3 regions of the Paenarthrobacter sp. 2TAF44 genome follow, and region 1 is predicted to be linked to each of the others. Evidence: predicted binding sites of a transcription regulator. Region 1 holds the regulator's gene; each other region holds the start of a gene.

What was found. The regulator HrcA, encoded in region 1, represses chaperone genes, less so after heat shock. The targets are predictions, from matches to a motif close to TTNGCACTCGNNNNNNNCGAGTGCNAA.
Region 2: a site for HrcA is predicted at 1,625-1,651, ahead of groES (co-chaperone GroES). Genes of this name have one in related genera too.
Region 3: a site for HrcA is predicted at 2,710-2,736, ahead of groL (chaperonin GroEL). Genes of this name have one in related genera too.

Annotation. Positions count from the first base shown of each region.
Region 1 is NZ_JBFRFP010000013.1:73,726-83,205, forward strand. Features, by position in the region: gene lepA (translation elongation factor 4) at 1-873, shown strand, start outside; gene hemW (radical SAM family heme chaperone HemW) at 874-2,103, shown strand; gene AB4Z15_RS14100 (DUF4870 domain-containing protein) at 2,134-2,547, opposite strand; gene AB4Z15_RS14105 (DUF3097 domain-containing protein) at 2,683-3,534, opposite strand; gene hrcA (heat-inducible transcriptional repressor HrcA) at 3,709-4,716, shown strand; gene dnaJ (molecular chaperone DnaJ) at 4,775-5,902, shown strand; gene AB4Z15_RS14120 (16S rRNA (uracil(1498)-N(3))-methyltransferase) at 5,905-6,678, shown strand; gene AB4Z15_RS14125 (GerMN domain-containing protein) at 6,725-7,597, opposite strand; gene AB4Z15_RS14130 (PhoH family protein) at 8,041-9,126, shown strand; gene ybeY (rRNA maturation RNase YbeY) at 9,123-9,480, shown strand, end outside.
Region 2 is NZ_JBFRFP010000019.1:76,217-87,247, reverse strand. Features, by position in the region: gene groL (chaperonin GroEL) at 1-1,104, opposite strand, end outside; gene groES (co-chaperone GroES) at 1,189-1,485, opposite strand; gene AB4Z15_RS18080 (hypothetical protein) at 1,676-2,104, opposite strand; gene AB4Z15_RS18075 (THUMP-like domain-containing protein) at 2,172-3,398, shown strand; gene AB4Z15_RS18070 (shikimate 5-dehydrogenase) at 3,405-4,217, opposite strand; partial or broken gene AB4Z15_RS18065 (50S ribosomal protein L36) at 4,270-4,350, opposite strand; gene AB4Z15_RS18060 (glutamate--cysteine ligase) at 4,464-5,615, shown strand; gene tsaD (tRNA (adenosine(37)-N6)-threonylcarbamoyltransferase complex transferase subunit TsaD) at 5,627-6,754, opposite strand; gene rimI (ribosomal protein S18-alanine N-acetyltransferase) at 6,751-7,254, opposite strand; gene tsaB (tRNA (adenosine(37)-N6)-threonylcarbamoyltransferase complex dimerization subunit type 1 TsaB) at 7,268-7,939, opposite strand; gene tsaE (tRNA (adenosine(37)-N6)-threonylcarbamoyltransferase complex ATPase subunit type 1 TsaE) at 7,939-8,550, opposite strand; gene alr (alanine racemase) at 8,547-9,800, opposite strand; gene AB4Z15_RS18030 (carbohydrate kinase family protein) at 9,849-10,943, opposite strand; gene AB4Z15_RS18025 (family 4 glycosyl hydrolase) at 10,990-11,031, shown strand, end outside.
Region 3 is NZ_JBFRFP010000021.1:25,821-36,851, reverse strand. Features, by position in the region: gene AB4Z15_RS18735 (RNase H family protein) at 1-669, opposite strand, end outside; gene groL (chaperonin GroEL) at 865-2,490, opposite strand; gene AB4Z15_RS18725 (cold-shock protein) at 2,804-3,007, opposite strand; gene AB4Z15_RS18720 (LytR C-terminal domain-containing protein) at 3,197-3,817, opposite strand; gene AB4Z15_RS18715 (DUF3263 domain-containing protein) at 3,866-4,201, opposite strand; gene AB4Z15_RS18710 (uracil-DNA glycosylase) at 4,311-5,078, shown strand; gene AB4Z15_RS18705 (siderophore-interacting protein) at 5,131-5,970, shown strand; gene AB4Z15_RS18700 (threonine/serine ThrE exporter family protein) at 5,995-7,482, opposite strand; gene AB4Z15_RS18695 (peptidoglycan bridge formation glycyltransferase FemA/FemB family protein) at 7,511-8,824, opposite strand; gene AB4Z15_RS18690 (lipid II:glycine glycyltransferase FemX) at 8,930-10,018, opposite strand; gene AB4Z15_RS18685 (ABC transporter ATP-binding protein/permease) at 10,130-11,031, opposite strand, start outside.

The DNA of each region.
Region 1 (9,480 bases):
CTCGAGAAGCTGATGCTTAACGACGCCGCTCTGGTCTATGAGCCCGAGACGTCCGCCGCATTGGGCTTTGGCTTCCGTGTTGGTTTCCTGGGTCTGCTCCACCTCGAAATCACCCGTGAGCGTCTTGAGCGCGAGTACAACCTCGATCTCATCTCCACAGCTCCCAACGTGGAGTACGAGGTAACGCTGGAGGACAAGAAGGTGATCCACGTGACCAACCCCAGCGAATATCCCACAGGCAAGATCTCCGAGGTCCGCGAGCCTATGGTCTCAGCCACCATCCTGGCACCGAACGAGTTTGTTGGCGCCATCATGGAGCTGTGCCAGAGCCGCCGCGGCGTTATGGGTGGTATGGACTACCTCTCCGAGGACCGTGTGGAAATCAGGTACCGCCTGCCCTTGGCGGAAATCGTGTTCGACTTCTTCGACATCCTCAAATCCAAGACGCGCGGTTATGGCTCGCTGGACTGGAAGGCCGACGGCGAACAGGTTGCCGACCTCGTTAAGGTGGACATCATGCTCCAGGGCGAGCAGGTGGATGCTTTCAGTGCCATCACCCACCGTGACAAGGCCTACGCCTACGGTGTCATGATGACCGGCAAGCTGCGCGAACTCATCCCGCGTCAGCAATTCGAGGTGCCCATCCAGGCTGCCATCGGATCTCGCATTATTGCCCGCGAGAGCATTCGGGCCATCCGCAAGGACGTTCTTGCCAAGTGCTACGGCGGTGACATCACCCGTAAGCGCAAGCTGCTCGAGAAGCAGAAGGAAGGCAAGAAGCGCATGAAGATGGTGGGCCGCGTTGAAGTGCCTCAGGAAGCTTTCATCGCTGCGCTGACCACCGACGAGTCCAAGGACAAGGCAAAGAAGTAAATGCCCAGCGTCCTCCCTTTGGGCGACCCTGCACCTGCGGACGGTTTGTTGCCTCCGCAGGTGCTGATCGGCGTCGAGCACCGCAAGTTCGGCCTGTACGTGCACATCCCCTTCTGCGCGGTGAGGTGCGGTTATTGCGACTTCAACACCTACACGGCCACCGAGCTGGGTGGTGGGGCGTCGCAGGATGCTTACGCAGGCACGGCTGTCACTGAACTGGACTTTGCAGCCACCGCTATGGATGCCTCCGGTCTGCCGAAGCGCCCACTGAGCACTGTATTTTTCGGTGGTGGGACACCCACGTTGCTCCCTGCCGAGGACTTGGCTCGTATCCTTCGTGCCGCCGTCGTGCAGTGGGGACTTGAACCGGGCGCCGAGGTGACCACCGAAGCCAACCCCGACTCCGTAACGCCCGAGTCGCTCCAGGTGCTGGCGGATGCCGGCTTTACGCGCGTCTCTTTCGGCATGCAGTCCGCGGTACCGCACGTCCTCAAAGTGCTGGACCGGACCCATACCCCGAGCCGCGTTCCGCTGGTGGTCCAGTGGGCGCGCGAGGCGGGCCTGGCCGTTAGCCTTGACCTCATCTACGGCACGCCGGGAGAGTCGATGGCGGACTGGCAACTGTCCCTTGAGACCGCCCTGTCCTACGAACCCGATCACATCAGCGCCTATGCCCTGATCGTGGAAGACGGCACAAAGCTGGCGGCCCAAATCCGCCGCGGCGAAGTTCCCGGAATTGACGACGACGACCACGCCGCGAAATATGAGCTCGCCGATAAATTGATCTCGGAAGCCGGGCTGACATGGTACGAGGTCAGCAATTGGTCGAAAGCGCCTGAACAGGCCTGCCGTCACAATCTTGCCTATTGGCGGGGCGATGACTGGTGGGGGATCGGTCCGGGCGCTCACTCGCACGTGGGCGGTGTCCGCTGGTGGAACGTCAAGCACCCCACCGCTTACGCCAACCGTCTGGCTGCAGGAGACTCGCCGGCAGCTGGCAGGGAAACCCTTGACGCCGAAACCCGGGAAGTCGAGCGCATCATGCTTGAGGCCCGGCTCGGTACAGGTCTGTCCGTTGATGCGCTGGACAAAGTTGGCCGCCATGCGATGGCAGGACTGATCGCTGAAGAACTCGTGGATCCGGGTGCGGCCTTCAAGGGGCGCCTGGTTCTTACCCTTAAGGGCCGACTCCTGGCCGACGCCGTGGTGCGCAGGATTCTGCCGGACTAATCGTCGGCAGAATCCGATGGAAGCCTTGGACTACTTAATCCAGCGCAGGTTGAGCTTGTAGCGGTGGGGCTGTCCGTGATTGACGCGGATACCAGCCGAGACTGAGAAGCACGTCAGGGCTACCCAGATGCCCGTGGCGATGACTGCAAAGATATTGCCCACCACGGGAAGCAGAACCAGGATATTTGCCAGGACTGCCGCGATGGTCGGAGGAAGCGTGAAGTTCAGTGCTTCCTTGGATTCCTGCGCCGTAAATGGCCCGCGATCACGGAAGATGAGATAGATCAACAGGGACGGCAGGCATCCCAGAATTCCCCCGAAGTGCGCAAGGGTGGCCCACTGCCGGTCTTCGCTTGCCGTCAGTGGGAGTGCGTTTGCGGGCGCGCCATGGTACTGGGGCTGGCCTGCGGCGCTGCCCGGTTCTTCAGGAGCGTTCTCTGCCACGGTGTCTTCCCTTTGCTGTAAAGATGCTGCAGTGTTGCTGTCCCAGAATACTGGGTTCCGGGTCATCCCGGGACCAACGCCCCGTTACGTCCCTGCGAAAAGTGCATTGAGGAAACGTAATTCAGGACAGGACCGTCAGGCAGTGGTGAGGAAATCGATGACTTCCTCCACCCGTCCCAGCAGCGACGCTTCCAAGTCGGCGTAGCTGCGTACCGCACCAAGCAGGCGCTGCCAGCCGAGTCCAATGTCTTCGGCGGTTTCGTGCGGCCAGCCGAACGCGGTCAGTATCCCGGTCTTCCAGTCAGTGCCTCGTGGAACTTCCGGCCACCGCTCAATACCCAGCACTTTTGGCCGGATGGCTTGCCAGACGTCTATATACGGATGGCCGACGATCAGGACGTTTCCGGCGGCTCCGGGCACCGTCATGGCTTCTGCGGCGATGCGTGATTCCTTTGAGCCTGCCACGAGGTGGTCTACCAGGATTCCGAGCCTGCGCCCTGGCCCGGGCGAGAATGCGGCGATAGCTGACTTGAGGTCGTCCACGCCGTGGAGTGGCTCTACGACGATGCCCTCAATGCGGAGGTCGTCGCCCCAGACTTTCTCCACCAGTTCGGCGTCGTGCTTGCCTTCCACCCAAATACGGCTCGCCTTGGCCACCTGTGCACGATGGCCCAGCACCCTTACGGACCCGGATGCCGTTCGACCCGACCGCACAGGCGAACCAGGAGCCTTTGCTGCCGGAGGCATGAGACGGATGGCCTGCCCTTCAAGCAGGAAACCGAACCCGAGTTGGAACGACTTGGTTTTGCCACGTCTGTCCTCAAGGGAGACGATGTGCATTCCCCCCGATTTCTCCACCCGTGTGACTTCGCCCACCCAGCCGGACTGAACGTCTTCAAGGACCATCCCGCGCTGGACGGCTACCTCGGGGAGTTGGCGTTTGGCAGGAGCGGACAGATCCTGCGGGCCCCACGTATCGAAAGCCAAGGACTTCATACCCCTCTGTGCTGGTTGTGCTGGGAATAACTCCCGCGGGCGGTTTCAATGCTAGCAACGTGCTGGCTCATACTAGACTTGTTAGCACTTGGGCATGTTGAGTGCTAAGTGAGTGCTGTTTATCCGTCCCGATAAAGGCCCGGACAGTCGTCAGGAGGTGTTGCAATGAGTGAGCCACGCAAGCTTGAAGTGCTGCGCGCAATCGTTGAGGATTATGTGCATTCCCGTGAGCCTGTTGGATCCAAGGCACTTGTGGAGCGGCACCATCTGGGCGTTTCCAGCGCCACCATCCGGAACGATATGGCTGTTCTGGAAGAAGAAGGCCTCATCGCAGCGCCGCATACCAGCGCAGGCCGCATCCCCACGGACAAGGGCTATCGGCTGTTCGTGGACCGCATCTCGCAGGTCAAACCGTTGTCCGCCGCGGAGCGTCGAGCCATCCACTCGCTCCTTGAAGGGCCGGACGACCTCGATGACATCCTTGAGCGCACGGTCAGGCTACTGTCGCAACTGACCAACCAGGTCGCCGTCGTTCAGTACCCGCACTCCAACCGTGCCCTGGTCCGTCACGTTGAATTTGTCCTCCTGGCGCCAAAGCAGGTGCTCGTGGTGCTCATCGCAGATACTGGAAGCGTTGGCCAGAAGGTCATCGAGGCTGGCTCCGATGTAAGTAATGAGGCGTTGATGGCCCTGCGCTCCCGGTTCCTGGGAAGCATCGCGGGAACCCAGCTGGCACTGCTGCCGCAGGTGTTGCCTTCCGTAGTGGCGCTGTGCCCGCCGGAGCTTCGGGGACTCGCGCAGCATCTTGCCCATGGTCTCCAGGCCCTCAGCGACACCAGCCGTGAAGAGCGCATCGTCATGGCCGGAACAGCCAACCTTGCCCGCTCCAATGTCGATTTCCCGTTGAGCATTGGGCCAGTGCTGGAAGCTCTTGAGGAACAAGTTGTCATGCTTCGGTTGTTGTCCGATATGGGGGATGATCCCCGCGGCGTGACAGTGAGCATCGGGCGCGAGAATCCTTACGACGGCTTGGCCGAGGCGTCGGTCGTGGCAACGGGGTACGGCTCCGGTGCCAAGGTGGGAATCCTCGGACCAACCCGGATGGACTATCCCACCACCATGGCTGCCGTGCGCGCCGTGGCCCGCTACCTTTCCCGCATTCTCGGCGGCTGACGCAAGCCCCGAGGTAAGAATCGCCGTGTAACCGTATAACAAGGAAGAGATACAGACTTTGAGCAGCCACTATGACGTTTTGGGAGTCTCGCCGGAAGCCACCGGGGAAGAGATCAAAAAGGCGTACCGCAAGTTGGCGCGAAAGCTTCACCCGGACGTCAACCCGGGGGAGGATGTCGCGGAGCAGTTCAAGGCCGTGACGCATGCTTACGAAGTGCTGTCCGACCCCCAAAAGCGCCGCGTCTATGATGCCACCGGTAACGAGAATGGCACTGACAACGGCTTTGGTGGCGGCTACTCCGGCCAGGGCTTCGCGTTCCAGGACATCTTCGACACCTTCTTCGGCGGTGGCGGCGGGCACGCTGGTCCGGCTTCCCGCGTACGCCGCGGCCAGGACGCACTCATCAGTGTCCGCATCGACCTCAAGGACGCCGTGTTTGGCGTCAACAAGAAGCTCGAAGTTGATACGGCAGTCGTCTGCCCCACGTGTGATGGCAGCTGCTGCCGGCCCGGCACGCATCCCGAGCGTTGTGACATTTGTGGCGGCAGCGGCCAAGTCCAGCGGGCCGTTCGATCCATCCTGGGCCAAGTCATGACCACGGCGCCGTGTGGTTCCTGTGAGGGCTTCGGTACGGTCATCAAGGATCCCTGCAACGAGTGCAACGGGCAGGGCCGTATCCGCAGCCGTCGTTCCCTCACCATCAAGGTTCCTGCCGGTGTTGCGACAGGTACGCGCATCCAACTCTCCGGACAGGGCGAAGCAGGACCAGCTGGCGGACCTGCGGGCGACCTCTACGTAGAGATCCGCGTCAACAATGACTCCACCTATATCCGCGAAGGCGACGATCTGCACGCAACACTGAGCGTTCCGATGACAGCCGCCGCCTTGGGCACGGAACTGAGCCTGGAAACGTTCGACGGGCCCCAGGAGATTGACGTCAAGGCCGGCACCCAGTCCGGCGAGGTCATCACGCTTCGCGGCTTGGGCGTTACCCACCTCAGGGGCTACGGCCGCGGCGATCTCAAGGTGCACCTGCACGTTGAGACACCGGTCAAGCTGGATCCGGCACAGGAAGAGCTCCTGCAGCAGCTTGCCAAGTTGCGCGGCGAGCAGTTCAGCGAAGGCAAACTCGTGGCCAGCGGCGGCATGTTCGCCAAGCTGCGGGACAAGCTCGGTAACCTGTAGCGGTGAGCAACCCCGTTTTCTTCACGCCCGCCGGGAGCCTGGACGGAGTTGAGCCGGGCGCTGTGTTCGTCATCGACGGTGCAGAAGCCCGGCATGCCGTTACCGTGAAGAGGCTCACTGTCGGTGAGTCCGTGGACATCGCCGATGGCGCAGGAGCCCGCTTGACAGGCACGGTTGCAGAAGTTGGCCCTGGAAGTTTGTCCGTCACGGCATCCGAGGTAGTTTTCGAAGATCAGCCGGACGTGCGTTTGGTGCTGGTCCAAGCGTTGGCCAAGGGTGACCGTGACGAGTTGGCCATTGAAACTGCCACCGAACTGGGCATAGACGCCGTGATCCCCTGGCAGGCTGAGCGATCCATCGTCCGCTGGAAGGGGGATCGCGCTGCCAAGGCCCACGCGAAGTGGCAGTCTGTAGTCACTGCCGCGGCGAAGCAGGCCCGGCGGGCGTGGATACCGGAGGTGCGTCCTATCCTGGATTCCGCGGCTTTGGCAAAGGCTGTTGCTGCCGCAGATCTGGCCGTGATCCTTCACGAGGACGCCAAGAACCCCTTGCGGACCGTGCTTGAGGCGCCGGTCGTGGCTGAGGGTGGCGCGCTGGCCTCGCCGCGTGAAGTCCTCTTGATCGTGGGGCCCGAAGGTGGCATCTCTCCGCGCGAGGTAACCCGCCTCAGCGACGCCGGGGCGGTCACGGCGCTCTTGGGCCACCACGTCCTGAGGTCTTCGACGGCGGGACCCGCCGCCGTCGTACTCGCCTCCGACGTCTTGGGCCGCTGGTAGGCTGTGTCGCCTTCCAGACAACGCCAGCTAAGGCGCGACGCCGGCTCTAGCCGACGCTGAAAAGTCGCGTATCGGTGGTGGATGTGTCTGCTTGCCCGGAGTCCTGAACCTGGGACACGCGCAATTCGTATTTCCCTGGTTTCAGTGTCGCATTGAAGGAGAAGACGCCGAATTGTCCCGGCTCTCCTGTGGCTTTTGTCTGGCCGGTCAGCAGGCTGGCCTTTTCGCCATTGCCGTTGTCCCGGAGGATCTGCCAGCTGACCGGCTTGGAGCTGTCAGTGCTGCGGCCATTGAACTTGACCACGCCGGCCGGGAGCGAGGTGTCCTCCTGCGGGTCGATGATCCATAGTGGCGCCACCAAGGAAGCGTCCCTGGCCATTGGTTGTCCGAGCCGTACCTGGCCGAAGGCCATGAAATCAGTGTGACCGTCGACCAGGATGACCACTTGGATTTGCTGCCCGGAGTTGAGCAGGCCTGACGACGAGGCTGCTGCCGTGGCAGTGTAGACCAGCTGCTGTACAGCCCGTTGCGCCATGCCGGCATCAAGGTTGGAGTTGAAGGCATCCCGGGAAATATCAACGGTGATCACGTTCTTGCCCGAGATGGATGTTGCCAGGCTGCCAGGGTCCTGCCACGGGGTGAAGAAGTCGTGGTCCAACGGCTTTTCGGCCATCATAATGCGCAGCGCAGTGGTGACGGGGTTTCCATCGCCGGAGATGTCCCTGAATTCGCGGTAGAGGTAGACATCTTCCTTGCTCCGCCCAATCCAGTAGACCGGGATCTTAGTGGACGCCTGGGTGGTCTCCAGGGGAGCGTTGCTGGCCGGAGCTTCCTGGACGCTGACTGGCGGCGCACTGGACGTAGTTTGAGTGGGTCCGCCGTTGGCGATACAGCCGGTCAGCAAAAGGACAGCAAGCATCGCAGGCGCTGCGACGGCGGACTTTTTCCGCTTTCGCCCGCCGGGCTGATGGCTTACTGACTGCGCGATGGGGGTTCCTTGCCTTGGTAGCCGGTGGTTGTCGCTGGCCCGTCGAACGCGCGTAGTTTGACTACCCGCTCTGCCAGCTTGGCATATCGTCGACGGCGGCTGGCCGGGTTTGCGGGCACTGGCAGCAACTGAAACAGGATTGATACCCGCTTGATGCCGAGTTGAGACAAAATGTCGCGTCCGACGGACGCCCCGCGGGGAGGACACGGGGAGGATACGGCAGAGGATCCGCGGGCGAACGCCCGAGGTCTGCCGGGCTGGCGTAGGATTGAAGGCATTCCGGCATATGGCCTGGCGGTTGAGCCAGTCCCGTTGTCGAAACGATGGACCAACTGTTATCCGACCGGAGGAGAAGAGGCCGTACGGCCACCACTATGAGTGAATCCCTGAATGGGCGGCTGCGGACCGGAAACGGGAACCCAGCCACCACCGAGTTCCCGCACACCTTACCGGGCACGCGCACGGAAATCGTCACGTTCGACAACTCCGATCAGATGGTTCACTCATTGGGCAGCCATGACGAAGCCTTGCGCTACATCGAGGAGCAGTTCCCGGACGTCAACTTCCACGTTCGCGGCAATGAATTGTCCATGTCCGGTCCGTCCACGGTCATCCCGCGCATCATGCGCCTCCTTGAAGAGGTCCGCGGACTGGTAGCCAGGGGAACGGTCGTTACCCCTGATGTCCTGCAGCAGCTCGTTTCCCTCCTGAGGACACAGTCGGTCCAGAATCCCGTGGATGTCCTTACCCACAACATTCTTTCAAGCCGCGGCAAAACCATCCGGCCCAAGACCTTGAATCAGAAGAACTATGTGGATGCCATAGATGCCAACACAGTGATCTTCGGTATTGGCCCGGCAGGTACTGGCAAAACATACCTCGCCATGGCCAAGGCCGTGCAGGCCCTCCAACTCAAGGAAGTAAGCCGGATCATCCTGACCCGACCCGCTGTTGAGGCGGGGGAGCGGCTGGGTTTCCTGCCGGGAACGCTGAGCGACAAGATCGATCCCTACCTGCGGCCGCTTTACGATGCCTTGCACGACATGATGGATCCGGAGTCCATTCCCAGGCTGATGGCTGCCGGCACCATTGAAGTCGCACCGTTGGCCTATATGCGTGGACGGACGCTCAATGACGCATTCATCATCCTGGACGAGGCCCAGAACACCACTCCTGAACAGATGAAGATGTTCCTGACCCGCCTCGGATTCGGCTCAAAGATGGTTGTCACAGGAGACGTAACGCAGATCGACCTGCCTTTTGGCTCCACCTCCGGACTGCGGATCGTACGGGAAATCCTCAGTGGGATCGAGGACGTCAATTTCTCCATCCTGGAGGCTGCGGACGTCGTCCGGCACCGTTTGGTTGCAGACATCGTTTCCGCCTACAGCAGGTGGGATGACGCGCACCGTACCGATGGGGCAGCCGGCACACATCACAAACGTGGAGAACGAAAATGAGCATTGAAATCAACAACGAATCCGGCGTAGAGGTGGACGAAGCCCAACTGGTGACGTTGTCGCGGTTCATCTTCGAGCGCCTCTACATCCATCCGCAGGCTGAGCTGTCCATCCTCCTGGTGGATGAACCCGCCATGGAGAAGCTGCACATCGAGCTCATGGACGAACCAGGAGCCACGGATGTGCTCTCGGTGCCCATGGATGAGTTGACGCCGGGGACACCTGACAAGCCCACGCCGCAGGGAATGCTCGGAGACATAGCCATTTGTCCCCAGGTGGCCGAGGTGCAGGCGCGGAACGCCGGACACACCACCCAGGACGAAATGCTGTTGCTCGCCACGCACGGCATCCTCC
Region 2 (11,031 bases), on a different contig from region 1:
CTTGGCCAGGCGCTCCTGCAGCTTCTCGCGGTCCCAGTCAGAGTCCGTGCGGGTGAGTTCGGCACGCAGCTGGGCCACGCGGTCGGAAACGTCCTGCTCGGTTCCGGCGCCATCAACAATGGTGGTGTTGTCCTTGGTGACCGTGATGCGGCGTGCCGTACCCAGTACCTCAAGGCCAACGGTGTCCAGCGAGAGGCCAAGGTCCGGAGAAACAACCTGGGCGCCCGTGAGCGTAGCGATGTCCTGGAGCATGGCCTTGCGGCGGTCGCCGAAGCCCGGAGCCTTGACAGCCACAACGTTCAGCGTGCCGCGGATGCGGTTGACGATCAGCGTGGACAGGGCTTCGCCTTCAATGTCCTCGGCGATGATGAACAGCGGTTTGGAGGCCTGCAGCGCCTTCTCCAGCAACGGCAGGAAGTCCTGCAGCGAGGAGATCTTGCCCTGGTTGATCAGGATCAAGGCGTCTTCGAGGACTGCTTCCTGACGTTCTGCGTCAGTGACGAAGTACGGGGAAAGGTAGCCCTTGTCGAACTGCATGCCTTCGGTGAGGACGAGTTCCGTCTGGGTGGTGGAGGATTCTTCGATGGTGATGACGCCATCTTTGCCCACCTTGCCGAACGCCTCGGCCAATAGTTCGCCAATTTCGTCGCTCTGTGCGGAGATGGCGGCAACGTTGGCAACCTGGGTTCCTTGCACTTCGCTTGCGTTCTCCAGGAGGCGGGCTGCGATGGCTTCAATGGAAACCTCGATGCCGCGCTTGATCTCGCCAGGAGCGGCACCAGCAGCAACGTTGCGCAGGCCTTCCTTGACCAGTGCCTGCGCCAGCACCGTAGCGGTGGTGGTGCCGTCGCCAGCGACGTCGTTGGTCTTGGTCGCTACTTCCTTGGCCAGCTGTGCACCAAGGTTCTCGTAGGGGTCGTCAAGCTCAACTTCGCGGGCGATCGTCACGCCATCGTTGGTGATCGTGGGAGCGCCCCACTTCTTGTCCAGCACGACGTTGCGGCCGCGCGGGCCAAGCGTCACCTTGACAGTGTTGGCGAGCTTGTCGATACCGGCCTCAAGAGACCGGCGGGCAGCATCGTTAAAAGCAAGCTGCTTTGCCATGGTTGTGTCCTTTCAAGACGGAAAACCCGCACCGCAGAAGGTCGGAATGATTCCAACGCGGCTGCGGTGCGGGGCTCCAGGAAGTTACTTTACGACGATCGCAAGGACGTCGCGGGCGGACAGAACGAGGTACTCGTTGCCGCCGGTCTTGACTTCGGTTCCACCGTACTTGGAGTAGATGACGACGTCGCCAACAGTTACGTCAACCGGGACGCGGTTGCCGTTGTCATCGAAGCGGCCGGGGCCGATTGCAACAACTTCGCCTTCCTGCGGCTTCTCCTGCGCGGAGTCCGGAATTACCAGGCCGGAAGCCGTGGTCTGCTCTGCTTCGAGCGGGCGAACAACAATACGATCCTCAAGAGGCTTAATCGAGACCGACACTCGGACTCTCCTTTTCATGAGCTGATTCATGGACTAAGAACTAGGGTGCCGTGGCGTGCAACCGTCGTCGCGGTGCCGGTGACGCCTGGCGTGATTAGCACCCTCCGGGGGAGAGTGCTAACACGACTCTATGTAAGCGTTAGCACTCGGTCAAGGTGAGTGCCAGAATTTCGTCCTGAGTGAACTCCCGTTACCGACCGGTGAGGTCGTCCAAATCGTAGTCTTCGCCGTCGTCGTCCTCATCTGCAGGGGCAGATCCACGGTTCAAATACAGCACGACGGCGGCCGCCAGGGCCACGACGCCGGAAATCACCAAGGCGATAATCCCGCCAATGCGGGCCCCACTGTAGAGCTCCCGGATGTCGCGGGCTTCATCAGTAGCGTCATTCACGCTCTTGCCCGTCACGGAGTACGCCGCAGCGTTGAATGAGTCCAACGCGAAGATGACGATCAGCAGGCCAATGCAGATTACAGCGATCACGGCCCCCGCGATCAAGGCAGGACGGGCAAAAGCCACGAGGGATCGACCGGAGGAATGCTCTGAAGCTCCCGGGGCAGTGGAGTGGTTCCCGCCCGGGTTGTTTGCGTCGGAGGGCTGCGGAGCTGCGTTGTCTTCCATGAAAACAACCCTATCGGGCTGGTTCCCAACTCACGGCGTCATGGCGGGCGCCGTTAGGCTTGATCCCATGTCTCACGCACCGCAGGAACAGATCGCACCCTTGCTGACCACTGAAGGATGGGAACTCCTTGCCTCGCTGGGGCCGTACCGCGAAGACGAAGCGTTCAGCGTTAACGCCGACCTCCGAAAAGCAGGCCACTCCCCTGAACTCGTGGCCGCGGTACTGACGCAGTCCCGGCTCCGGACCCGCGCCGAAGCAAAGTTCGGCGAGTTTGCCCGCCAGATGCTGTTCACCCAGGCCGGACTCGAACAGGCAACCCGCCTCAACGTCGCGGCCCGGCACGCCGAGCGTTTTGCCAAGGCCGGCATTTCCCACGTAGCCGACCTCGGCTGCGGCCTCGGAGCTGACTCCATGGCCTTGGCCTCCATGGACATTGCCGTGACCGCCGTGGAAATGGACGAAACCACTGCCGCCTGCGCCACCATCAACCTCATGCCCTTCCCGCACGCCACGGTGGTGCATTCCGATGCCACATCAGTGGACCTGAACGGGATCGACGGCGTGTGGCTGGACCCCGCACGACGCACAACCTCGACGTCCGGGACCAAGAGGATCTGGGATCCGGAAGCGTTCTCTCCCCCGTTGTCGTTCGTTGAAGGCCTGGCCTCGGCCGGCCGGGCAGTGGGAGTCAAGATGGGTCCGGGGATGCCGCACGACTCGGTTCCGGTGAACTGTGAAGCGCAGTGGGTCTCCGTAGGCGGCGAAGTCACTGAGGTCGCCCTGTGGTTCAACGCGGTGGCCCGTCCCGGGGTCCGGCGCGCGGCACTTGTCATCGGCTCCCAGGGCGCTGCCGAGCTCACCAGCGGCGAGGATTTCGACGGCGGCCCGGTAGCCGCCGTCGGGCCTGTTGAGGGGTTCCTCTACGAACCCGACGGTGCGGTCATCCGCGCAGGCCTGGTAGCCGACGTCGCAGAACGCCTTGGCGGGCACCTGGTGGACGAACATATCGCCTACATCTGCGCCCCGGAACTCCATGACTCGCCTTTTGCGCGCGCATACAAGGTGCTGGAAGTGATGCCTTACAACGTGAAAGCGCTCAAAGCCTGGGTCAAAGCGAATGGCGTCACGGTGCTGGACATCAAGAAGCGTGGCACGGCCGTCACTCCGGAAGAACTGCGGAAGCAACTGCTTCCATCCAAGCGCGACAGTAAGCCCGCGAAAACAGCCACCCTGGTCCTCACAAGGATTGGCGAGGAAAGAGTGGCTGTAGTCGTGGAGCCTGTGACGTTCTAAGTCACGTCAGCGACGGGAGAACTCTGAGGCTTCGCGGACCTGATCAGCACTCGGGCGGACACCCGTGTAAAGGACGAACTGTTCCTCCGCCTGGATGGCGATAACTTCGGCTCCCGTGATCACCGGCTTGCCGGCGTTCCGGGCCGCGGTGATGAGCGGCGTCTCGGAGGGAAGGGCGACGACGTCGAATACTATTTTTGCGGCGGCAATGGTTGCGTCGTCGAAGGACTGGGCAGTTTCGTCGGCGCCGGCCATACCCAAGGGCGTGACGTTGATGATGAGGTCTGCAGTTGAGCCATTGACGTCGTCCTGCCAGCCGAAACCGTAAAGGTCCGCGAGCGCACGGCCGGTGGTTTCGTTGCGGGCCACGATAGTGACAGCGGTGAATCCAGCGTCCCTGAGGGCGGCGGCGACAGCCTTTGCCATACCACCGGCACCACGGAGAAGAACGGTGTGGCTGCCAGGTACTTTGTGGTCCTTCAGGAGCCGGGCGATGGCGATGTAGTCCGTGTTATAGGCGGTAAGGACGCCGTCGTTGTTGACAATCGTGTTGACCGAATCGATGGCCTTTGCCGACGGATCCATGACGTCCACCAGCGGGATGACAGCTTCCTTATAGGGCATGGACACCGCGGCACCCCTGATGGGGAGGCCGCGGATGCCAGCCACTGCAAGAGTGATATCCGCGGGGGCGAATGCCTTGTAGACAAAGTTCAGTCCGAGCAGGTCGTACAAATAATTGTGGAACCGGGTTCCGATGTTGCTGGGCCGGGCCGCGAGCGAAATGCACAGGGACATGTCTTTGTTCAGGATTGGCATTCACCCATTAAACAACGGCTTCTTTACGCTGCTGCTTTACAGTGCCGCGCGGTTAGCCCTGGCGGGCCTTCATGCGCGGATTGTTCTTGTTGATGACGAACGTGCGCCCACGTCGCCGGACGATCTGCGCACCCGCCAGCAATCACGCATGCTCCGGCTGCACTAGACTTGAGCCGACCGCTGACGGCCCCGCAGCGGGTTGCGTCCAGCTGAAACTCCAGCAGAAACAAGCAACGAGGGGACTACGTGCAGATTGAGTTTGCGCCATCCAGGCAATCGACACTGGGTGTGGAATGGGAGTTGGCGCTCGTCAATGCACGCACCGGGGAACTGGTCTCAGTCGCGAACGACGTCCTCAAGGGCGTGGCCGCGAACCACCCGGACCTCAACGAAGACGACGAACACCCCCACATCAAGCGCGAACTGCTCCTGAATACCGTGGAGCTCGTTACCGGAATCTGCGAAACGGTCAAGGAAGCCAAAGAGGACCTCAGCCGCTCCCTCGCCGCTGTCCGCGAAGTCACCGATCCCATGGGAGTCGAGGTGTTCTGCGCAGGCAGCCATCCCTTCAGCCCTCCCCTGCTCCAGCCGGTCACCGACAAGGAGCGCTACGCCAAGCTGATCGAGCGGACCCAATGGTGGGGACGCCAAATGGTCATCTACGGTGTCCACGTCCACGTGGGCATCGATCGCCGGGACAAAGTACTCCCCATCCTGGACGGCCTTGTCAACTACTTCCCGCACTTCCAGGCCCTCAGCGCTTCCAGCCCCTTCTGGGCCGGCGAAGAAACCGGCTACGCATCCCAGCGCGCCCTCATGTTCCAGCAGCTCCCCACCGCTGGCTTGCCGTTCCAGTTCGAAACCTGGGAAGCATACGAGTCCTATGTCCAGGACATGTTCACCACAGGTGTCATCGATGCCACCTCTGAAATTCGTTGGGACATCCGACCCGTCTCCAACCTGGGCACTATCGAGATGCGCATTTGCGATGGCCTCGCCACACTCGAGGAAGTGGGCGCGATCGCAGCACTGACGCAGTGCCTCGTGGACGAGTTCTCCTCCATCCTCGACGCCGGCGGCAGCATCCCCACGATGCCGCCATGGCACGTCCAGGAAAACAAGTGGCGTGCCGCCCGCTATGGCATGGAAGCCATCATCATCCTTGATGCCAAGGGCAACGAGCAGTTGGTCACCGAGCACCTGGCAGAAACCGTCGCACGCTTGGAACCCGTGGCAGCCAAGCTCGGGTGCTCTGAGGAACTGGCCGACGTCCTGAAGATCATCGAACGCGGCGCCAGTTACCAGCGCCAGCGCCGCGTGGCCGCTGAACACAACGGGGACCTGCAGGCAGTAGTCATGGACCTCGTGCAGCAGATGCGCAAAGGCCCGGACGCTTAAGTCCAGGGAACTTACGCAGCCACCGACACCGTAGTAACGGGCATGGAAGAATCCGGCGCGAAGGCTATTCCGCTGGGCCCGATTCCGGCCATGATCAGTTGAGCTCCAAGCGCTGCCACCATGGCACCGTTGTCCGTGCAGAGATCCAGCGGCGGCACGTGCAGCTTGATGCCCGCCGACACGCACCGTTGACCGGTTAATTCACGCAGCCTTGAGTTGGCGGCAACGCCACCACCAAGCAGCACGTCAGTAATGCCGTTCTCCTTGCAGGCCAGGACCGCCTTGGAACTAATGACGTCCACCACGGCTTCCTGGAATGCCGCTGCAATATCGGCTACAGGTACTTCCTCAGCGCGGGCTTCGAATTGCTCCACGCATCTGGCCACCGCGGTTTTCAGGCCGCTGAAGGACCAGTCGTAGCGGTGCGGTCCCTTTTCTTCTGCGGTGCCCATGTATTTGGGTTGCGTAAGGCCGCGCGGGAAGCGGATCGATTTGGGATTGCCCTGGCGTGCGAGTTTGTCTATGGCTGGACCACCGGGGTAGCCAAGGCCCAGGATCCGGGCCACTTTGTCGTAGGCTTCTCCGGCGGCGTCGTCGATGGTGGAGCCCAGGAGTTCCACGTCATCTGTGATGCTGCGAATGCGGAGGATCTCTGTGTGTCCACCCGAAACCAGAAGCGCACCGAGGTTCTGCGGCAACTGGCCGGCACCCAAGCCGGCGGCAGCACCGGCGTCGGGCCTTGCCTCCAGCAGCCCCACGCCAACGTGCGCCACAAGGTGGTTGATCGCATAAAGCGGCTTGCCCGTAGCGACGGCCAAGGCCTTCGCTGCGCAGACACCGACCATGAGGGCGCCGGCCAACCCGGGACCTGACGTGACAGCAATGGCGTCGATGTCCGCCAGGGTCACCCCGGCTTCATGGAGCGCTTCCTGGAGCGTGGGGACAAAGGCATCCAGGTGGGCACGCGAAGCGATCTCGGGGATGACGCCACCAAAGCGCACGTGCTCGTCCATGGATGAGGACACCGTGTTGGTCAGCAGCGTTGTACCGCGCACGATTCCGACGCCCGTTTCGTCGCAGGACGATTCGATGCCCAGCACCAACGGCTGCTTGGGCTGTTCTGGATAAGGGCCGCTCACGCGTTGGCTCCTTCTGTGGGATGTGGCTTGTTGAGGGGCAGGCGCATGATCAACGCGTCCGTTCCGTCCCGGTAGTACCGGGGCCGCACGTGGATCTGTTCGAATCCGAAGCGCAGATACAACTGCTGTGCACGGGGGTTGTCCGCACGCACCTCCAGGAGGACGTCCGCCGCGCGACGCCGCCGCGCCTCTTCAATCAGTTCGGTCAGGATGGCCGAACCGATGCCCTTGCCTTCGAATTCGGGAACGACGGCGATCGTCTGGACGTCCGCGATCGGCTCAATGCACATCAATCCGGCGTACGCCACGATCTGGCCCGCAACTTCGGCCACCATGTAGCGGCGAGTCTCCGCCTGGGACAACTCGTCGAAGAACATTTGCAGGGGCCAGGCATCCACGGGGAACAATCGCCGTTCCAAGGCTTCTACGGCCGGGACATCAGCCTCTGTCATGTCTCGCAGGGAAACTCCGGAGAGCTCCAGTTTGGGTGAAAGTTTCATCGTTCCCCTTTCATCACAGGGCACGCTTCCTGGGACCCGGCACTTGGGCGTCCGATTCGCGCAAGTACAAGGGTGTGGAATCCAAGAGTTCCTGCCCTGCCGTCAACCGGGCCAGCGCCACTTGGCCAAGGGAGGCCGCGTCCGGCTGTGTGTCCGCAAAGTCTTCGTCCCCACGGAGGACGTCGGCGTACAGTCCAGCGCCGGCCCCGAACACGGGAAGGTCCGGCAAGTCCGAGGCGAAACCCACATGCGGTCCGTCGATGAGTTGGGGTAGCTGGCCCTCCTCCAGGACGTACCGTGCCCAGTAAACCTCTTTGCGCCGGGCGTCAGTGGCCACCAGGAATTCGGGAACAGCCGCAGTGGACTCCGCCACTTCAAGGGCGATCGCATCAAGGCTCATCAGGCCATACAGCGGTTTGTTCCAGACGAAGGCCAGGGTGCGTGCGCTTGCTATGCCCGAGCGCAGCCCGGTAAACGGTCCGGGCCCCACCCCTGTGACGATCACGTCAATGTCCGCGCCGGTAACCCCTGCTCCGGCCAGGAGTTTCTCGATGCCGGGTGCAAGGACTTCGGCATGGCTGCGGGTGTCCTCGGTGGAGAAGGAATCCACCACGCCTTCCATGGCAACGTCCGATATCAGCGCAGCGCTGGCCACTGCTGAAGTGTCGATGGCCAGGATCAGCATCAGTGGCCTCCTTCGGAGATCGTGGTTTCAAGAAGCTTCGGTGCCTCGGCCCAGCGGGGGCCGAAACCGCGGAAAACGATGGTGCGCGGTTCGTCGTCGTCATCAGTGTCAAAGTCGAGGACCGTGGCGCTGTCAGCGACGTTGGTGGCCTGCATAACGCCTACGCTACCCACCGACCGGTGAAGATCCACTTCGAGGCGGCTGTCCGAGAGGTGCTCCACCCTGTCCCTCCCCCACTCCACGACGGTTACGGCGGTGTCCATGGTGTTTTCAAGATCAATGTCATCGATCTCGGCAGCTGATTCCAGCCTGTAGGCGTCGACGTGGACCAGGTCCGGGCCCCCGGGGCGCGGACCATCCGGAAGGTTCGGATGGATCCGAACCAGCACGAACGTAGGCGAGATGATCCCGGAACGTACGCCCAGGCCCTCTCCCAGCCCCTGGGTGAAGGTCGTCTTCCCCGCACCCAACTCTCCGGTCAGGACAAGGAGGTCCCCCGCCTCAAGCACCCCACCCAGTGCTGCGCCGAGCGCGTGGGTCTGCTCCGCCGTCGTGACCTTCAGGCTGCGTTCCCACAGCGGTTCGCTTGGTTCGATCAGTGGTTCGTTCACAGCGTCGCCGTTTCAGATGCTGTCTGTGTGCCATGGTGGACGTCCGGGCGCGCAGGAACCTCGTTGATGTAGCTGCGGGGCACGCGTGGGCTGATGCGCGTGACGATCTCATAGTTGATGGTTCCCGCTGCGGCCGCCCAGTCATCCGCGGTGGGGCCACCATCCGCACCGTCGCCGAACATCACGGCTTCGGCGCCCTTGAGCCCACCCGCTTCTTCTGGTGTGAGCGGTCCAAGATCAATCACCATCTGGTCCATCGCGATCTGGCCCACCACAGGGTAGGTGACGCCGTTGACGCGAACTGGACCGCCCGTGGCGATGCGCGGGACGCCATCGGCGTAGCCCAGGGGAACCAGGCCCAGCGTGCTCTCCTGGCTGGTGTGGTACTTCAGGCCGTAGGAAACGCCTTGGCCTTGCGGGACTTTTTTGCAGTTGGAGAGGAGCGTGCGGACGCTCATGGCGGCGTGCAGGCCAAGTTCGGCGGAGGTAACCCCTTCGAAGGGCGACAACCCATAGATGCCGAGCCCGACCCGGACGAGGTCGAAGTGCGAATCCGGCCGGGACAGCGCAGCGGGAGTGTTGGCGATGTGCCTGACCTCGGTATCAACGCCAGCATCCTGAGCGATGGCGAGTGCATCACGGAAAACCGTCAATTGTTCGTCCGTTTCGGGACGGTGCGGCTCGTCGGCCACGGCCAGGTGGGAGAAAATACCCACGACGCGGAGCAGGCCTTCGTCCTGGTATTCCATGGCCTGGCCCACCAACTGGTCCCAGTCGGCGATGGGGCAGCCGTTGCGGCCCAGCCCTGTATCCACCTTCAGATGGACGCGCGCGGGGCGCTCCTGTTCGCGGGCGGCCGCCACGACAGCGTCCAACTCCCAACCAGAAATCCCGACGTCGATGCCGGCGGCAACTGCGGCTTGGAAGTTGCTTTCGCGGGTGTGCAGCCACGCCAACAATGGCGCGTCAATGCCAGCGGCGCGCAAGGCGAGCGCCTCGGAAATGTGTGCGACGCCGAGCCAGGCCGCTCCGGCGTCGAGGGCTGCACGTGCCACCTGCACCACGCCATGGCCATAAGCGTCGGCCTTCACCACAGCCATCACGGAGGCCGGGGAGGCTATGGCAACGAACTGACGAACGTTGTGCCGCACGGCCTCAAGATCGATCACGGCGGAACGCTCCAGCACCGCTGACTTTGCTATGGAGGCTTTTGATCCGATCCCGATGTCTGCAGCTGCTTCGTAAGTCACCCTAGAGATTCTAGTGGTGTGGGTGAAGAGGGGATAACTGCCGCTCTTCTACTGGGCGTCCGACAAGTGCGCGATCGTCGCCCGGGCGCGCCGTTGGGCCTCGGCGGGGATGTCCTTCACGATCGGCTCAAGGAAGGCGAAACGCCGCAGCCACTGGCTCGATTGGCGTTCCTTCCGTGCGTTGGCGCGCTGCCACCAGTCCGCGATGTCGCCCCAGCCGGGTGCGGCCAAGGACCCACCCACTTGTTGCACAGCCAGTGAGGCGCAGAGGTTCGCGAACCGGAGGCGGTCCCCCAGTCTCCACCCTGCCAGGCAGCCCACAATGAAGGCCGCCCCGAAGCAATCACCCGCGCCCGTCGGATCGTACGCAGACACTGGCAATGACGGCACCCATTCCTCTTCGCCCGTCTCCGAGTCCACGGCCATGGCGCCCTGGGCGCCGAGCGTCACCACAGCCACTGGAACGCGATCGGCCAAAGAATATAGCGCCGCCCAGGGGTCGGTCTTGCCCGTGAACGCCATAGCCTCCGGCGCGTTGGGCAGGAAAGCATAAAAGTGTTCGAGTTGCTCCAGCCTGCGCTGTGACCACTCTCCGCTGGGGTCCCAGCCCACCACGCCGAAAAGCTTGGTTCCGGCAGTCTTCGCCGCCAGCATCCACGGTTCCAACTCCTCGTCCAGATCCGCGACGGCGGCGAGCGCCTTGGGTGGCTGCCCAATCAGGTCCGAGGCCTTGATCGGCGCAGGGTGCCCGTGGGTGACCATGGATCGATCCTGGTTAACGCACATGGACACCGTCACCGGCGAGTGCCAGCCCGGGACGCGACGCGACAGGGATAAGTCCACGTGCTCCTGGCTTTCAAGGATCTGCCAGTTGTAATCGCCGTAACCGTCGTCGCCAAACGCTGCCGCCAGGTTGGTCCTCAAGCCAAGCCGGGCTGCTGCGATCGCTTGGTTGGCAACCCCGCCCGGGCAGCTGCCCATGCCTTCGCTCCACACTTCAGTGCCGGGCTCGGGAGAGTGCGGGAGTCCAGTGAAAATGATGTCCTGGAAGACCGTCCCTGCCAGGAGAAGGTCGCATTGACCGTCGCCGTCCGTGCGCACGGCAGCAAGGGGATCAAAACGTCGCTGGGGCATTGCGTCCATGCACGGCACACTACGCTGCGCCTTCCGGGCTGCATAGACTCGGACCATGCGGCTGATGATCGCCGGTGGCGGCGGATTCCGGGTACCC
Region 3 (11,031 bases), on a different contig from region 1:
CGGGCGTAGGAGCTCGCGCTCCAAGGCGACCACGATTTCCTCTGCAGGCAATTCCCGGGCGGACGTATCCTCGTCCAGTTCACTGAAAAGATCCGGCTGACCGAAGATACCCGACTCCCCAAACAACGTGGGTTCGGAGTGGGATTGGAAGCTGCGCCCGGCTCTGGCCGGGACAGGAAGAGGCGCGGCGAGGGCCTCGTCGGAGCCTGTAAAGCCCGGTCCGATTGGAGCTGCGGTGCCCTGCTGGAAGGCGGTGGCTACGGCGCGTGCGCGCTCGTCTGCGGCCTCATTGAGGTCGTGGCCGGCGTGGCCCTTGACCCATTCAAATGTGTATTTGCGCCCGACGATTGCTTGGTCGATGTCCTTCAGGAGGTCAACGTTCAGGACGGGCTTTCCGTCAGCCTTGCGCCAGCCCTTCCGCTTCCACCCGGGCATCCACTTGGTGATGCAGTTGATGACGTACTGGCTGTCGCAAAGGATCAGCAGTTCTTCTTGCGGTACGTGGGCAGTGGAACGGAACAGGTCCAGGACAGCCATGAGCTCGCCCATGTTGTTGGTGCCGTGGGGCCAACCTCCTGCGCGCCAACAGGAGTCGTCAACATACCAGGCCCAACCGGCCGGCCCAGGATTGCCGAGGGCAGAGCCATCGGCGGCAGCAATAATCGTCATGCCTTCAATCCTGCCAGACCACACAGACACTGAAAGCGTGCTAGCACCCATCTATGTAGCAGCACATGTCGTTTTGAGCATTCAGAACGAGATGTGCTGCGACTTACTTGGGCGATACAGCAAGACGGCGGCCCCCACCAAATGGTGAGAACCGCCGTCGTTTGCTCTGAAGCGTGACGCTACAGCTTAGGAGGCTTAGAAGCCGCCCATGCCGCCCATGTCGTCGCCACCGGCAGCCGGAGCGTTCTTCTCAGGCTTGTCGGCAACTACAGCCTCGGTGGTCAGGAAGAGACCAGCGATGGAAGCAGCGTTCTGGAGAGCCGAGCGGGTGACCTTTACGGGGTCGTTGACGCCGGCAGCCAGCAGGTCTTCGTAGACACCCGTGGCAGCGTTCAGGCCGTGGCCGGAAGGCAGGCCGCGAACCTTGTCAGCAACAACGCCCGGCTCGAGGCCAGCGTTGAAGGCGATCTGCTTCAGCGGAGCGTCGATGGCAACCTTGACGATGTTGGCACCAGTTGCTTCGTCACCCTGGAGGGTGAGGTTGGCGAATGCCTTGGCACCAGCCTGGATGAGGGCAACGCCACCACCGGCGACGATGCCTTCTTCAACGGCAGCCTTGGCGTTGCGGACTGCGTCCTCAATGCGGTGCTTGCGTTCCTTGAGCTCAACCTCGGTTGCGGCGCCGGCCTTGATGACTGCAACGCCACCGGCCAGCTTGGCCAGGCGTTCCTGCAGCTTCTCGCGGTCGTAGTCGGAATCGGAGTTTTCGATCTCGGCGCGGATCTGGGCAACACGGCCAGCGATCTGCTCGGCGTCGCCGGCACCTTCAACGATGGTGGTCTCGTCCTTGGTGACAACGACCTTGCGGGCGGTGCCGAGGAGTTCCAGGCCAGCGTTTTCGAGCTTGAGGCCAACTTCTTCGGAGATGACCTGGCCACCGGTGAGGATGGCGATGTCGGCGAGCTGGGCCTTGCGGCGGTCACCGAAGCCCGGAGCCTTGACGGCAACAGACTTGAACGTGCCACGGATCTTGTTGACGATCAGGGTGGCCAGGGCCTCGCCCTCGATGTCTTCGGCGATGATCAGCAGCGGCTTGTTGGACTGCATGACCTTCTCCAGAACCGTGACGAGTTCCTTCACGTTGGAGATCTTGGAGTTCACGATCAGGATGTACGGGTCTTCGAGGACCGTTTCCTGGCGCTCAGCGTCGGTGACGAAGTAAGCGGAGATGTAACCCTTGTCGAAGCGCATGCCTTCGGTGAGTTCGAGCTCCAGGCCGAAGGTGTTGGACTCTTCGACCGTGATGACGCCTTCCTTGCCCACCTTGTCCAGGGCTTCGGCAATGAGGCTGCCGATTTCCGGGTCACCGGCGGAGATGGAAGCCGTGGCCGCGATCTCTTCCTTGGTTTCGATTTCCTTGGCAGAGGCGAGCAGTTCTTTGATGACTGCCTCAACAGCCTTCTCGATACCGCGCTTCAGGGACAGGGGGTCGGCGCCGGCGGCAACGTTGCGCAGGCCTTCCTTGACCAGTGCCTGGGCGAGAACCGTAGCGGTGGTGGTACCGTCGCCAGCGACGTCATCCGTCTTCTTGGCAACTTCCTTGACCAGCTCAGCGCCGATCTTCTCGTAAGGGTCGTCCAGCTCGATCTCCTTGGCGATGGAAACACCATCGTTGGTGATCGTGGGGGCGCCCCACTTCTTTTCGAGGACGACGTTGCGTCCACGCGGGCCGAGGGTGACCTTGACGGCGTCGGCGAGGATGTTCAGGCCCCGCTCGAGGCCGCGGCGTGCCTCTTCATCAAATGCAATGATCTTGGCCATAACGGCGGTAGTCCTTTCGGGACAGTCGTTAAGAAGGAACCTGTCAGATGGGGTGCCCGCGACGGACGGTCCTTTGCTTGCGGCCTATGTATGCCGCGCGCTCCGGACCTCACCCCACCAAGGTGTTTCTTGATCCCCCTGACGTTCCGAGAGCCATCCGCCGCCGGCGTAGGCCGGGCCGGAGTTAGCAGTCGAAGCGTAGGAGTGCTAAATCAATAATTAGCACTCGACCGGGGAGAGTGCAAGCAGAAGCGCCACTTTGCGCTATAAACAAAGGGGTTTCAGCCGTTAGCTGACGTGACGGCCAAAGGGACTATGCAACGCGGACGCTTTCGGCCTGCGGACCCTTCTGGCCTTCGCCTAATTCGAACTCCACCCGCTGGCCTTCCTCGAGGGCACGGAAGCCTTCCATCTGAATAGCGGACCAGTGCACGAAGACGTCGTCGCCGGAGTCATCCACAGTGATGAAGCCGTACCCTTTTTCGGCATTGAACCATTTGACGGTTCCCAAAGCCATGATGCCCACACTTTCACAGTAGCCAAGACCGGTTGCCGGGATCTCCGGACCGGAATCAATCCACTGTAACCACAGTCACTATCCGCGCGCTGCTGCCGAAGGGCCCACCATGACTTTTGTTATTGAGGCTTAACCGAGTTGCAGCTTTCGAGGCTGAAACCACAGAAAAACGGTCGGGATTCAGCGAAATTACCGGTAGCCAGGTCCCACAACAACCACTAGAGGCTGCTGTATTTCAGGAGACTCAACAACCGCGGTGATACCGAGGAGTTTGCCCAGTGCTTCTGCATTCGCCTTCTGTCCAGGGACGTTGTAAAAGACCACGGACGACTGCTGCGGCAGGCCGCCCCAGTTCCCCACAGATCCCAAAGCCCAACCGTCGCCTTGGACCAGGCCCGCGACGCGGCTGGCAAGGCCAGCCGTAGCCGTGCCGTTGTAGACAGCCACTGCAACGGTCTTGTCCACCGGCGCAGCAGAGGGAGTTACCGAAGGTTCGCCCGAAGGCGTGGTGCCCGGGCTGGGCTCACCGGAAGCGATGGGTGCGTTGCTTGACTCTGTAGGAGCAGCAGAAGGGGAGGTTTCGCTCTGCTGGGGCGCCGGCGTCGAGACGCTTGTGGACGCGCTGGGGGCCACCAGGCCAAGCCGCGGAAGTATCAGGAAAGCTACGAGTCCCAGCACCAGGGCGACGGCCCCTACTGTCAAGACCGGCCACAAATTGGGGCGGACTGTCTCTTGGGCGTCACGGTGCACCCCCTGCCGGGAGCTGTTCTGTGGGACCCGGTCGAATTCATCCTTGGCAAATTTGGTCATGGTGAAGCCTTGTCCTTGCTGGTTGCTGCTGACTATCAGCCGGGCGATTTACGCGTCGGACCCCAAACGGCGCGCTGTCCGCGCACGTTGGCGCGACGTACGTAGTCTACGCAATCTCTTCACCAGCATGGGATCGTGGGCCAACGCATCTTCGGTATCGATAAGTGCGTTCAGGATCTGGTAATAGTGCGTGGCGGAGAGATTGAAGAGCTCACGGATCGCCTGTTCCTTGGCGCCGGCGTACTTCCACCATTGCCGTTCCAAGGCCAACATTTGCTGATCACGGTCACTTAGAGGTGAGTCGCTGCGGGTCTCGGCTGCCAGGTCTTCAAGTGCCAAACCGGTAGACTGCGGCGCCATTGGTTCCGGTGCTGGTTCTGCCACGGCACACTCCTTGACGCTGGTTGGGGGAAAATGTCCTACCCCCCATGTTACGGGCGAATAACAACGCTGTCATTCGCACCGCCGATGCTCTGGAGGAGACAATGACAGGGTGACTGGTGAGGATGCACTGTTTGACCTGGAACCCGCCGGCGTTGCCGATCGGGGCTTCGAGGAGCTTGTTGACCAACCCTTGGAAGAGCTGATGGCCGTGGACTGGGCGGACGCGTTGCGACCCGTGGAAGGCCAACTCCGTGAGGCTTTGGCCTTTGTTGCGGCTCAGGCTGCCCAAGGGATCCACGTCCTTCCTGCAGCTACCAACCTTCTCCGGGCTTTCCGCCGACCATTGGCTGACGTCAAAGTACTCATCCTTGGCCAGGATCCATACCCAACCCCGGGACACGCCGTCGGGCTTTCCTTTGCCGTTTCGCGGCATACGCGGCCGATCCCCCGGAGCCTGGCAAATATTTATCGTGAACTCCACGACGACCTCGGGCTCCCGCCGCGCATCCATGGCGACCTCACGGCCTGGACTGACCAAGGCGTCCTGCTGCTGAACCGTGTCCTTAGTGTCGCAGCCGGAAGCGCTGGCTCACACCGCGGCAAAGGCTGGGAGGCAATCACGACGGCGGCTGTCAGTGCGGTAGCCCATCGCACCGACGGCGCGGGACGCCGGAGTCCCCTGGTAGCGATTCTGTGGGGGAAGGACGCCGAAGCGGTCATGCCGCTGCTGGATGGCACACCGGTAATCACTTCGGTGCACCCGAGTCCCCTTTCGGCATCACGTGGTTTCTTTGGTTCCAAGCCGTTCAGCCGAACGAACCAGCTGTTGGCTTCACAGGGCGCAGAGCCCGTCGATTGGGAACTACCCATCTTGTAACCTTCGACTCATACCCAACTGGCACCCCACGAATTAGCTTAGGCTTGCCTATATGGCTGCTCTCCCCGTTTCTTCGTCCGCCACCCGGACCACACGCCCGCAGGTCAACCTGAGGGTCCTGCGCAAAGAATGGCTCTCACCTCACATGGTGCGGATCGTCGCCGGCGGGCCAGGGTTCAGCGACTACGTGAACAACGAATACGTGGACCGGTACGTCAAGATCGTTTTTCCCCAGCCCGGCGTTGATTATCAACTTCCGCTGGACCTGTGGGCCATCCGCGAGACGATGCCACGTGAGCAATGGCCGCACACCCGGACTTACACCATCCGCTGGGTGAACCTGGAAGAACGGGAACTGGCGATTGACTTCGTAGTCCATGGCGACGAGGGCCTGGCAGGGCCTTGGGCAGCGGCAGCGGAACCTGCGGACACTCTGATTTTTACCGGCCCCGGCGGCGCCTACAATCCTGCGCCCGACGCCGATTGGCACCTCTTCGCCGGCGATGACGCCGCGATTCCAGCCATCGCAGCCTGCATAGAGGCGCTCGCCCCGGAAGCCCGCGGATATGCGTTCCTTGAGGTGGACAGCGCCGAGGACATCCTGCCTATCTCTGCTCCTGCTGGCCTGGAACTCCACTGGCTGCAGCGCAATGGAGTGCCGGCCGGATCAAGCGAGCTGTTGCTTGACGGGCTCCGCGAAATGCAGTGGCTTCCCGGCCGCGTAGATGTCTTTGCGCATGGCGAAAGAGGCTACATGAAGGGCCTGCGGCAGATCTTCTTCGCCGAGCGCGGTCTGGAACGTTCGCAGGTTTCGCTCTCCGGATACTGGGCGCAGGGCCGGGTTGAGGAAGTTTTCCAGGCCGAGAAGAAGCTCCCCGTAGGACAGATTTAGTCAGATCCAGCGGCCAGCGCAGATCTAGCGGCGCCGTACCCTGCGGCGCTCGTTGCTGGATAGGCCCTTCGTGAGCGGCCTGGCCAGGTTGTCACCGAGGACGATTCCTGCTGCCACTCCCAGGACAATCGCGCCTGCATTCAGCATGCCTCCGGCGCCCTGAAGAATGTCCGCTTCCTCAATGGTCAATACATACATTGAACGGAATATAGTCAGGCCGGGCAGCAAAATGAGCGCGGCCGGAACAGCCACTACAAGTTGGGGAGCGCCAAGTTTAAGCGCCACTACCCGAGCCAGCAGGCCGATGGCCACAGCCGAAACTGCCGGCGACAAGCGGTCGCCGAACCCGGCGGTAGTAGCCGCCCACAAGACGAAGAAGCCAACCAAGCCGACTGCCGCCGTCGGGAGTAACAGACGCATCTGCGTCTGCTCGGTGACGCCGATAGCCACTACAGCGATGGCGATCAGAATGGCTTGGCCCCACAAAGGATACGCATCCGGGAATGTTTTGGTGACGTCCAGGACTTCGCTGCCCATGAGGGTCCCGACGACGACGGCCACGGCGATACCAGCCACGATCGCGCCGAAGGTGAGCAGTGTGGAGAGGAATCGTCCGGCGGCCGTGACCGGGAAGCCGTTGATGGCGTCCTGCACGGAAGACACGAGCCTGCCCGTTGGAAGCAACAACAGGATTCCACCCGCAACCACAATGGATGGAGCGATGTCCGCACCCGCCCAACGCAGCATCAGGGCGATAAACGTGACCAGGAACGAGCACGCCATGGTGATGAAGAAGTCGGGGGTGCGCCAGCGGCTGAGTTGCCGGGCAACCAAACTGATCAGCAAGTTGGAGCCAAAGGCGAGGGCTGAAGCGCCCGGACCACCACCCAGGACGCCCACGAACACCGCCGCGAACACAGCGAAGGCAACCGTGACCATCCATCGAGGGAAAGGCTTGGCGCTGCGGACGATGTCATTCAATCGACGGACGGCTTCGTCGCGGCCCACTCCCCCGGCCACGATGTCCGTGACCAGTTGATGCACCTGCGCGAGGCCGGCGTAGTTATTGGTCCACGAGCGCACCACACGCAACAACGTGATGGGGGTCTGGTCCTTTGGCGCATAGTTGATGGCCACCGACTGGTTGGTGATGTCCACTTCAACGTTCTTCAAGCCAAGGGCCGCTGTAACGGCAATCATGCTTGTCTCAACTTCAAGGGCGCCTGCACCGTATCGGAACATGACCTCGGCCAGATGCAGGGCGAAGTCGATCGTCTTACGCGCTGAGGCGTCGACACCCACAACCTGGATAGTGGGGTTGGCGTAGGGACTGCCCGCGAGCCGGTCCACGATGTTCATGGGGGCTGTGGGCGGGCTATCGCCTTGCACCAAGCGCATCAGCATGCGCTTGGCATTGGCGTTCTGCCGGATTTGCGATGGTCGCATCGGCTGGGTCTTGGGCAAGCCGTCAGTGTGAGGCCTGCCGCCGGAGCCCTCAGGGCGTTCAGTCACGCAGCGTTCCTCCTTAGGCTTTGGTTGATTAGTTCTTCACTCGGAATTTCCTCAGCAGGTTTCCGGGCTCCGGCAATTTTGCCAGAACCGTCTTGGCGGCAGCTGCGAGCTTCCTGACCGCCTGGTAAGCGGTGAAGACCGGCAGATTCACCGGCGTCACGAAGTCGCCAACCAGCTGGACCACCTCGCCGCCGAAGCCCTTCTTGAATTCGTAGCCGCCGTGACCGGTTTCGTCCTGGCCCTGGATGCCGAAGGTGCCGTAGAAGTTATAACGCGAGTAGCCGTTGTTCAGAGCGTGCAACAGCATGCCCCAGTACAGCGACGTAGCTCCGTTGAAGTAGATGTAGTCCTGGACCGTGCCGCCGATCACGCACACGATTTCATCGCCGGAGCAAGCGAAGTGGATCGCCGCAACCGTAGCCACGCCAACCGAATCGGGGAAGCGTTCAATATCCTTGAGGCTCCGCTCGTAACTGTCCACGAGGTCCTGGACCACCTTGATGCGGTTGGCCTTCTTCTTGCTCCCGGTTTCCTCGACGTCGCGCTTGAGGTCCGCGAGTGTCTTGGACTCCGCATCCAGGCGCTCTGTGATGGAGGCCCGGTATTCGGGGATGTTGATCTTGGCCATCATGAGCTTGGTGAACTCATCCGAGGTATTGCGGAGCAGTTGCTCGTAATACTCACGCTCGCGGTAGGTGAAGCCCTTTTCGTCACCGGCGGTGCTCAGCGCGTCGTAGAAGTCGTCCAGGGTTTCCAGCGTGGCCTGTTCCAGGTAAACGCCGTTCTTTTCGGCCTTCCGGATGGCCTTGCGCGTGCGGTAATTCATTCCCATGATGAGCTCTTCGGAATCGGCGATCCCGTCCAGCTTCTTGACGAACATCCAGTTGATGTTCGCGAAATTCATGTCAAAGCCCTGGTGTTTGAAGCCCAGCCCTGCCAGCTCCTTCAGCAGTGGACGGTTGTCCTCAACCTCCGGGTGCTCCGCTCCGTCCTCGTCGCGTGCGATGTACTTGACGTTTGGTGAGATGCGCAGCTCAGCAGCCTTCTTCGAGGCCGCATGCTTTTTCAACTGCTCGACGACGAACCGCACCGCTTCGGCGTCGCTATAGTCCATCAGGGGTCCCTTTGCGCAGTCGCACACCTTGTAACCAAAGCGGTTGGCGGTGTAGACGAGCTTTCCGGCTGCGATCAGGCTGCCACCGCGGGTCACGCCAAAGAGCTCCACTTCCTGGCCGCGAGCACGCTGGAAACGCGCCAGGTCCTCGGACTGGATGAAGCTGCCTTGCGGGTGTCCCTTGGCGAATGTCTCGAAATCAGCGTCACTGAGAATCACGAATTCCATGTCGGTTCCAGCCTCAATCGGAGTCAAAGAAATTACCTCACCTAGATAGATTTGCACCCGTTGGTGGCCGGGGCGGGCCTGAAGTGTTGGGTTGGTGCCGGTTCTTTAGTAGAACTGTCCGCCTGTGCGCATAGTTTCCAGCCGGCGGAAGATGCGCTCTGCACCCTTGAGCCAGAGCTTATGGCGGATTGGTCCGAGGACGAGGTCGTAGCAACCCACGAAGTCCGTCACGGTCTTGGTGAAACTCGTTTTGAACAAGCCCATGCCGAACAGCGGGTGTGTCTTGTCCTTGATCCGGGCGGCAGGCGGCGTGCCGCAGAAATCATACTCAACGCAGCCCAGTTCCTGCATCCGCTGGATAGCTGCCCACTGGACCAAATGCGAGTCACCGTACTGCTTGCGGTTCTGGGCGGAACCGCCATCCTTGTAGGTTGCCTTGGAGCCATAGTTGATAACAAAAGCACCGACGCTGGGTGCGCCGTCCTCGTAGACAAAGAAGAAGTGACCCTGGCCACGGCTGCAGAATTCGTGCCAGAAACGGGAGTAGTACTCGTAGCTCCGCAATGGCATGGCACCCTTGGCGTTCACTGTGTCTTGCATCAGTGCGTAGAGCTTGCGATAGGTCTCCTCGCCGGGCTCGGCTGGGAGGACCTCGCATCCTTCACGTTCTGCCCTGCGGACAGCGTTGCGGGCCCGCGATGAAATGCTCCGTAGTACTTCGTTGGCGGGGGCCGAAATATCCAGGAGTGCGGTGGAATCGTTGGATTGGATGTTCGGGGCCTTAACCAAGCCAGCCGCCTTCAGCTGACCGGACACCTCAGCTGACTCCACGACGTCGGGCTCTATCTTGATGGTGAAGACGTTCATCTTCTGTTCCTTCGCCAGATTGGCGACGGCGGTGAGCATCGGTTTGATGTCTTCCACGGCGGCAGCGTCGGGCCCCTTGATCAGGTACCAAAGGCGGCCCAGGACGGGAAACTTCTTCTCCAAAAGCAGGTTGTAGCTGGCGTAGTCAGCGGCCTCAATGACGAGCCGGCGGACCAACCAGCCGTTGCCATCCTTGACTGCCGCATAGGCGTCCGACTGCAGCATGTTGCCGCCATTGGGGTTGGCTGTGACGTGCTTGTCCCAGTTATCGATTTCCTCGGCGGTGGCAAAGCGGGCGGTAAATTCTCGCAAGGTGGCCGTGTCCAATCTCAGGGGTTTGGTGCAGTGTTCAAAAGCTGGGTGCGCATGCGGACATGCAGCCTCAAGTCTATCGGGCCGAGGAAAATAGCCCGACTCTGGGTGAGTTGCCCGCTCGAACTACGCGCGAATAGCCTGAGCCGGATCCGCTTTGGACGCCGCAATGGCTGGATACAACGCTGAAAGAACACCAGTAGCTGCGCCAGCGGCAACTCCGGTCCACACTGATTCAGGCCCCAGAACCGGTGTCCACCCTTGGCCCAGGCAAAAGGTCAGAACTCCCAGCACTCCGACCGCTCCGCCAGCCAGTCCACCGCCCAATCCCACCAGCAAACCCTCAAAGATAAACATCCGGCCAATGCTGAAGCGACTCGTACCGAGGGCTCTCCGCAGAGCGATCTCCGACCTTCGCGTTTGCACAGTCAGATACATCGACGTAGCAGCGCTAAGACAGGCGAGTGCCAGCAACACCCACGAGATGACACTGATCAACACGCCCAGGTCATTGTTGACTCCCTTGCGGAGTGAACGAAGGTCTGCCACCGTGTTGACGGTGAAGTGCTCGGGATGAGCTGCGTCGAGGGCCAAAGGAATCGCGTCGGCCAATGGTGCTGGAAACCCAGGGAGGGTGCGGACCACAAATACAGGGTTGTCAGAAGCAGCGGATGGGTAGGCGCTGATCCCCAGGATGATGCTGTCTGCAAGAACCGGGTTCCTTCCGGCTTGGCGCAGTATGCCCACGACTGGAACCGACTGCCCACCGATCCAAATTTTCTGGCCCGGACCCGCAGAAGGAATCCCTAAACGGACGGCCGTATCTTGTCCCACTATTGCTATGGGCTTTCCGAAGGAATTGTCCAGGAGAGATAAGGCAGAAGCAGGCTCAACTACGGCCTGGCTGATGTCCAGAAAGGTCGAGTCCACGGCCAGGAGTGACCCTGCGAAGTCGTCCTCCTGGATTCCCCTACTTGGCTGAAAGCGTCTGGGCCGAAATTCAGAAGTCGCCAACTCCACTCGCAAAC